Regions from separate parts of the Pseudomonas shirazica genome, predicted to be linked through region 2. Evidence: riboswitches for the same ligand, from Rfam matches in the RefSeq annotation. Region 2 holds a riboswitch; the other holds the start of a gene.
The links. A riboswitch is a leader RNA that binds a small molecule or an ion and turns the genes downstream of it on or off. The one in region 2 is predicted to bind thiamine pyrophosphate.

Region 1 (4,210 bases), 2.4 Mb from region 2:
CGTTGGCGATCATGTGGAACGGTACCCGCGCATACGACAGGTTGGAGCCGGTGGGGCCTTTGAACTCGCCGCTGTTACCGGCAATTTCCCGGACCACTGCGAACTTGAAGTAGCGCGACACCGAGCCGTTGAGGATACGGAAGCGGTAGCTGCGCGCGCGTACCTTGAGCGTTGGCCGGTACTGCCAGTTGACCAGGATCTGGTCGCCGAGGAAGCCATCGGTGTTGAACGGGTTGAACCACAGCTGGCCGTTGGCATCCCAGGCCTTGTCGGCGATCACCAGGTTGACGTCGTAGTCGCGGTTACCCCACGGCATGCCCGAGCCACTGGGGAAACGCAGGTTGACGCCATCCTGCAGGGCCTCGTTGCCGCGGTCCAGGGCGCTGTAGTAGTTCATCATCACGGCGTTGCCCTTGTAGACGTTCTGCGCCGTGAAATCCATCATGTGGTCGTGGAACCAGTGGGTGCTCATGGTTTCGCGCCAGTCACCACGAATCTTGATGCTGCCGTTCTGGCAGGTTTTCAGGCCGGGGTTGGCATCGTTGACGAACAAGGTTTCGCCCGCCGAGCAAGGGAACGCAGCGCGTGGGTCTTCGGCACGGGTGTTGATGGTGTCATAGCCTGCCAGTTGCAGCGGCCAGCGGTAATCGTAGTACTGCCCCGGGAAGAAGTAGGCGTTTGCATAGCCATCGCTCTCGGCCGGGGAGTGGCCGTTGTGCTCATGGGTCGAAAGGGTGTGCAGGCCAAACCCGGCGTTGGCCGAGGGGTCGATCGGCAGCGCGTTGTAATGGCGCATCAGGATCGGTTGGCCATAGCGCACCATCAGCAGCTTGGGCGGGAAGGTGCCGTCGAAGGTCCATAGCGACTTGTGGTTCTGTAGTGGCATCTTCGGGTGGAAGCGGGTGTCGATGCCCTTGGTGGTGCCCAGTGTGTTCGGGATATCGGAAGTCTGGTAGTACAGGCCGCCCGGGGCGAACTCGCCAACTGCATAGTTGTGCAGTTGCTTGCGGTCACGCAGGCCGAGGTTGATGCGCGCACCGGCCTGGGCGGTCTTGAACCCCGCCTGCGGGTAGAACTCGTTCCAGCGCTGGTGCGACCAGCCTTTTCCTGGTGGCCGGCCTTCCGCAGGCGAACCGACCGGTTGGCGGTTGAGGAACATCTCGATCTGCGCCTTCCATGGGTTGCGGTCGAGCACGTTGGAATACTGGGTCGGGAAGGGGTACAGGCCCGGCTGTTTGAGGAAGGCTTCCAGGGCTGTACCGCTGGGGCCGCTGCGGGCCACCACGTTGGGGTCCTGCGCCGGTGCCGCGCCCAGGGTCGGCACCGGGAAGGTCAGAGTGGGCGGCGGCAACGTGGGGTCGAGCCTTTCCGTGCCGAATTCCTCGAACAGCAGTAATTGCTGGGTAAACGGCAACGCGCCGAACAGCGGGCTTGGCTTGCCGTTGGTGGGGTACTTTTTCCCGGTTTGCAGGGCCGGCGGTAGCACGTTGTTTGCGCTTACCGTGTTGCGGTCACCGTACACGCCATCGGTCAGTTCGAGTGAGCCCCGATTCGCCTCTGGCATGCTGTACAGGTCCAGCAACGCCTGGGTCGGGTCAGCCGGCTGATCAGTGTAGGCCGACGGGTCGGTCGGCGGGGGCATGCTGTTGTCGTCCATGGGCGCCGCTGTTGCCGTGACCAGCCCAAGGCCGAGCATCAGCGTAGCGACGGTGGACAGCTGGAATGCATGCCTGGCAGGGTGGATCACGGCAGGTGTTTTCATTGCCTTGCGCCTCGTTTGCGACATCATGGCTTTTTGCCCGTTTCCGGGGCTGGAGCAACGGGTGTGCCAACCCAAATACGAGGAATATGTTTCTAAATAAATCCTTGTGGCGCCTGATGCGCGCTAAATGCCATGGCGTCAAAAATGGGTGAGGGCCCCCACTAGTGGGTCACCCATTGCCCACAGATTGGGTGGTGACAGCTGCGGCGCCCTGGGGTATACCTGAGCGCCACCAAGGGGAGCCCGGCAACGGGCTGAGAAACCGCTGGATGCTGCAGCGCGGTGACCCTTCGAACCTGATCCGGATCATGCCGGCGAAGGGATGGGACTTTGAAACCTGCCTTTTTGCCGGCCTCACTGCGAGGCCCGTCCATGCCAACCACCGCGGTCTCGCTGTCACCCCCCATCAAGGACAGCAACATGACCGAACGCTTCAGCCAGTCCCTGCGCCGCCGCAGCGAGCCGACCTGGTCGGCGGCCGTTGGCCACCGCTTCGTCACCCAATTGTGCGACGGCAGCCTGCCGGACCCGATCATGGTCGACTACCTGGTGCAGGACCACCGCTTCCTCGACAGCTTCCTGACCCTGCTGGGCGCGGCCATCGCCACCGCCGACACCTTCGAGGCGCGCCTGCGCTTCGGGCGCTTTGCCGGGATGATCTCCAGTGACGAGAACACGTACTTCCTGCGCGCCTTCGAGGCCTTGGGGGTAAGCCCCGCACAACGCAGCGAACCAGCCGACACCGTCCCGACCGCAGGCTTCAAGGCGATCATGCGCGAAGCGGCGGCCACCCGGTCCTATGCGGCCGCGCTGGCGGTGCTCAATGTCGCCGAAGGCCTGTACCTGGACTGGGCGTTGAAGGCGCCAAAGCCGATGCCGGACAACTTCGTCCACGCTGAATGGATCACCCTGCACGACAACCCGGCATTCCAGGACTTCGTTGCCTTCCTGCAAGCCGAACTCGACCGCGTCGGCCCGCAGGACGCCGTGCTGGCGGGTGACTTCTACCAGCGCACCGTGGCGCTGGAGCTGGCCTTCTTCGATGCTGTCTACCCGGAGGACAAATGAGCATGGATATCTTCGACCGCCTCAAGGCTGCCGCCACGCCGCAGTGGAGCAGCTACGTCGACCACGAATTCGTGCGCCAGATGGGCGAGGGTACGTTGAGCGAAGCCGCCTTCCGCACCTACCTGGTACAGGATTACCTGTTCCTCATCCAGTTCGCCCGCGCCTGGGCACTGGCTGCCTACAAGAGCCGTCGACCGGCCGACATCCGCGCCGCGCAGGCCGGGCTGGCGGCGATTCTGGATGAAACCGAGCTGCACTTGCGCCTGTGCGCGCGCTGGGGCCTGACCCAGGCTGATATCGAGGCCGCGCCCGAACACCAGGCCACGGTTGCCTATACCCGCTATGTGCTGGACTGCGGTGCCGCGGGTGACCTGCTGGAGTTGCATGTGGCGCTGGCGCCTTGCGTGATCGGTTATGCCGAGATTGGCCGGGCGTTGTCCGAGCGGATTGGCGATCTGAGCAATCACCCGTACCGCGAGTGGATCGCCGAGTATGCCGGCGAGGGCTACCAGGGTGTCGCCACAGCGGCGCGCAAGCATCTGGACGAGCTGGCAGCGCGGAGCATGACCGAGCAACGGTTTGCCGAGCTGGTGGAGATCTTCGGCCAGGCGTCCAGCCTGGAGGCGGACTTCTGGCAGATGGGGTTGGACGGAGCCTGATTTGCTGCCTGCGCCGGCCCTATCGCCGGCAAGCCAGCTCCCACAGGTAAACCACAGCCCTGAAGTCTGTGCAGTACCTGTGGGAGCTGGCTTGCCGGCGATAGGGCCAGTAGCAAATACCACAAGGCTTGAGCCACTATGCTGGTAGGGCCACCCGCAAAGCCCAGGGAGAAGCATCATGAACATCATCAACGCACGCCTGCGCGGCAAGCCTGGCCTGTTCCGCATCGAAATCAGCGGCGAACGCATCGCCGCCATCGTGCCCCAGGCCGAAGGGGTGGCGGCGCGCGCTGCCGATGACCTGGATGCCGGGCAGAACCTGGTGGTGGCGCCCTTTATCGAACCGCACATCCACCTGGACGCCACGCTGACCGCCGGCGAACCGCAGTGGAACATGAGCGGGACCCTGTTCGAAGGCATCGAGCGCTGGGCCGAGCGCAAGGCAATCACCACCCACGACGACATCAAGAACCGCGCGAAGAAGACCATCGGCATGCTGGTGGATCATGGCATCCACCATGTGCGTACCCATGTCGATGTCACCGACCCCACCCTGACTGCGCTAAAGGCCATGGTCGAAGTGCGTGACGAAGTGCGCCACCTGCTCGACCTGCAGATCGTCGCCTTCCCCCAGGAGGGTATCGAGTCGTACGCCAACGGCCGGGCGCTGATGACCGAAGCGGTGGCCATCGGTGCCGACGTGGTCGGCGGCATTCCACAC
Region 2 (4,210 bases):
ATCTTGGCGGCGTATTCACGCACTTCCTGGGTGATCTTCATCGAGCAGAACTTCGGCCCGCACATCGAGCAGAAGTGCGCGACCTTGGCCGATTCCTTAGGCAGGGTCTCGTCGTGGTAGGCACGGGCAGTGTCCGGGTCCAGGCCGAGGTTGAACTGGTCTTCCCAACGGAACTCGAAGCGTGCCTTGGACAAGGCGTTGTCACGGATCTGCGCACCCGGGTGGCCCTTGGCAAGGTCGGCGGCATGAGCGGCGATCTTGTAGGTGATGATGCCGGTCTTCACGTCATCCTTGTTTGGCAGGCCCAGGTGTTCCTTGGGCGTGACGTAGCAGAGCATCGCGCAACCGAACCAGCCGATCATAGCCGCACCAATGCCCGAGGTGATGTGATCGTAGCCAGGAGCGATATCGGTGGTCAGCGGGCCGAGGGTGTAGAACGGCGCCTCGTCGCAGCATTCCAGCTGCTTGTCCATGTTCTCCTTGATCAGTTGCATCGGCACGTGGCCGGGGCCTTCGATCATGCACTGCACGTCGTGCTTCCAGGCGATCTTGGTCAGCTCGCCGAGGGTCTCCAGTTCGCCGAACTGCGCGGCATCGTTGGCGTCGGCAATCGAGCCGGGACGCAGGCCGTCGCCCAGCGAGAAGCTGACGTCGTAGGCCTTCATGATTTCGCAGATTTCTTCGAAGTGGGTGTACAGGAAGTTTTCCTTGTGGTGTGCCAGGCACCACTTGGCCATGATCGAGCCACCACGGCTGACGATACCGGTGACACGCTTGGCAGTCAGCGGCACATAACGCAGCAGTACGCCGGCATGGATGGTGAAGTAGTCCACGCCCTGCTCGGCCTGCTCGATCAGGGTGTCGCGGAACAGCTCCCAGGTCAGGTCCTCGGCCACGCCGTTGACCTTTTCCAGGGCCTGGTAGATCGGTACGGTACCAATCGGCACCGGCGAGTTGCGGATGATCCACTCACGGGTTTCGTGAATGTGCTTGCCGGTGGACAGGTCCATGACCGTGTCCGAACCCCAGCGGATGCCCCAGGTCAGCTTGGCCACTTCTTCCTCGATCGAGGAACCCAGCGCGCTATTGCCGATGTTGCCGTTGATCTTCACCAGGAAGTTGCGGCCGATGATCATCGGTTCCACTTCCGGGTGGTTGATGTTGGCAGGGATGATCGCGCGGCCACGGGCAATTTCCTGGCGGACGAACTCAGGGGTGATTTCTTTCGGGATGTTGGCCCCGAAGCTGTGGCCGGCGTGCTGCTCGTCGAGCAGACCAGCGGCACGTGCCTCTTGCAGCTTCATGTTTTCGCGGATGGCCACGTACTCCATCTCGGCAGTGATGATGCCTTGGCGGGCATAGTGCATCTGCGAGACGTTGGCACCAGCCTTGGCTCGGCGCGGGTTGCGCACGTGGGCGAAACGCAGCTTGGCCAGTTCGGCATCGTTCAGGCGCTGCTGGCCGAAGTCGGAGCTCAGGCCGGCCAGGCGCTCGGTGTCACCGCGTGCCTCGATCCACGCCGAACGCACATCGGCCAGGCCCTTGCGCACGTCGATGACAACGTTGGGGTCGGTGTACGGGCCGGAAGTATCGTAGACCAGCACCGGGGCATTGGACTCGCCACCGAAATCGGTCGGGGTGTCGTCCAGGCTGATTTCACGCATGGGCACGCGGATGTCCGGGCGCGAGCCTTCGACATACACCTTGCGCGAACGCGGAAACGGTTGCACGGACTGCTGATCGACTTGTGCCGATTCGCTGAGGTTGATCGCTTTTTCTTGTTTGGTCATCACAGGCTCTCCAGACGGCTTCCAAGCAGTGGAATGTCGGGGTGAACCTGAAAGGCGCGGACGCACCCTTCATGGGTGCAGTGCCGGATTTGGGGTGCCTGAAGCTGCATGCAGCTGTGACATTCCCGGACCTGGCACAAGAGGCTCCCCGGGAAGGCGAGCAATCTTGTTCCCTACGCAGGCGCTAACCTGATCAGGTTCAACGGGATCCGCAACTTTGCGATCTCAGCCTTTGCTTCAAGGCACCCCGACAAGAACATGCGCAGTCTAGACTGGAGTGGTCGGCAAAGCCAAGCGAGTAAATGCGCGGATGATGAAAGGCACCCCGAGCGATTGTTGCCGGGTGCGCATGGCACTACACTGGCCCGTCGCTCGATACTCAACAGTTCAGTAATTAAATTTCGTACAAGGATTGCCTCTATGCTGCGCAAACTCTCACTGGCAATAGCCGTGTCTTGTGCGTCCAACGGAGTGGTCTGGGCAGCGGACGTGCCCACTACAGTGAAAACCGACCTGGTCAGCGTCTATCAGGAAGCGGTCGACAACAACGCTGACCTGGCTGCGGCCCGCGCCGATTACGGCGCCCGCCGCGAAGTGGTACCGCAGGCTCGCGCCGGGTTGCTGCCTAACCTGTCGGCCGGCGCCGAAATGCTGAACACCCGCACCAAGCTGGACGAACCATCGGCCACCAGCAACCGCAGCGGCAACACCTGGAGCGCAACCCTGGCGCAACCTATATTCCGCGCTGATCGCTGGTTCCAGTTGCAGGCAGCCGAAGCGGTCAACGAACAGGCGGCGCTGGAGCTGTCGGCGACCGAGCAGAACCTGATCCTGCAAACCGCGCAGAATTACTTCGCCGTGCTCCGTGCCCAGGACAACCTGGCCGCGACCAAGGCCGAGGAAGCGGCCTTCAAGCGCCAGCTGGACCAGTCCAACGAACGATTCGACGTCGGCCTCTCCGACAAGACCGACGTGCTGCAATCCCAGGCCAGCTACGATACAGCGCGGGCCAACCGAATCATTGCCGAGCGCCAGGTACAGGATGCCTTCGAGGCCCTGGTGACCCTGACCAACCGGGAATACACATCGATTCAAGGCGTGGTCCATACCTTGCCAGTGCAGGTGCCTACGCCCAACGACGCCAAGGCCTGGGTCGAAACCGCCGGGCGCCAGAACCTCAACCTGCTGGCCACCAACCACGCGGTCGTCGCTGCCGAGGAAACCCTGCGCCAGCGCAAGGCCGGCCACGCGCCGACCCTGGACGCAGTTGCCAAGTACCAGAAGGGTGACAACGACAACTTCGGTTTCACCAACCCCGCGCCGGCCCCCGTTACGCGCTATAGCGGCGACGTCGAGCAGACCAGCATCGGCCTGCAGTTGAACATCCCGATCTACAGCGGCGGCCTGACCAGTTCGCAGGTGCGCGAGGCCTACCAGCGCCTGAGCCAGACCGAGCAGCAGCGTGAAAGCCTGCGCCGCCAGGTGGTGGAAAACACCCGCAACCTGCACCGCGCAGTGAATACCGACGTGGAACAGGTGCAGGCGCGCAAGCAGTCGATCATCTCCAACCAGAGCGCGCTGGAAGCCACCGAGATCGGCTACCAGGTGGGTACCCGCAATATCGTCGACGTGCTTGACGCCCAGCGTCAGCTGTACACCTCGGTGCGCGACTACAACAACAGCCGCTATGACTACATCCTCGACAACCTGAGCCTGAAGCAGGCAGCCGGCACCTTGAGCCCGCAGGACCTGCAGGACCTCAAGCGGTACCTGAAGCCAGACTACAACCCGGACAAGGACTTCCTGCCGCCGGACCTGGCGGCTGCAGCGGCGAAGAACTTCGAGCGTCGCCCCTGAGATAGGGGATGTATTTTCCGCAGGGTGGGTTGCTTTTGATGGCCTCATCGCCGTCAAGCCAGCTCCCACAGGTTCTCCAACGGCCTTAAGCCTTGTGCAGTACCTGTGGGAGCTGGCTTGCCGGCGATGAGGCCAGAAAACCCAACACCAAACTCAGCGGATAAGTGCGCCCAGGCCATCGAGCAAGCGCTGCAATGCACCCTGATTGGCCCGCATTACCGCCCTGCCCGCCTCGCCCATGCGCTGCGCGTCCTGCGGCAACTCGACCAGCCGCCGCACCGCTTCGGCCAGCCCGTCGGCATCGTCCACCTGCTGCAACGCCCCCGCCTCGCGCAGCATCGCGCTGATTTCAAGGAAGTTGAACACATGCGGCCCCATCAGTACCGGCAAGGCCAGCGCCGCGGGCTCCAGCGGGTTGTGCCCGCCGGTCGCCACCAGGCTGCCACCGACGAAGGCAATGTCGGACAGGGCATAGAGGAACAGCAACTCGCCCATGGTATCGCCGAGCAATACCCGCGTCTGCGCATCGACCGGCGTGCCGGCAGAGCGCCGCACGGTGGTGA

Region 1: it holds a riboswitch for thiamine pyrophosphate, as region 2 does, so the genes downstream of both, IMX18_RS10995 (TenA family protein) here and thiC (phosphomethylpyrimidine synthase ThiC) in region 2, are expected to answer to the same signal.

What each region holds. Positions count from the first base shown of each region.
Region 1 is NZ_CP063456.1:2,428,857-2,433,066, forward strand. Features, by position in the region: gene IMX18_RS10990 (Ig-like domain-containing protein) at 1-1,762, opposite strand, end outside; TPP riboswitch at 1,988-2,102, shown strand; gene IMX18_RS10995 (TenA family protein) at 2,183-2,830, shown strand; gene tenA (thiaminase II) at 2,827-3,489, shown strand; gene codA (cytosine deaminase) at 3,668-4,210, shown strand, end outside.
Region 2 is NZ_CP063456.1:5,814,033-5,818,242, reverse strand. Features, by position in the region: gene thiC (phosphomethylpyrimidine synthase ThiC) at 1-1,790, opposite strand, end outside; TPP riboswitch at 1,944-2,050, opposite strand; gene IMX18_RS26730 (TolC family outer membrane protein) at 2,211-3,647, shown strand; gene waaA (lipid IV(A) 3-deoxy-D-manno-octulosonic acid transferase) at 3,801-4,210, opposite strand, start outside.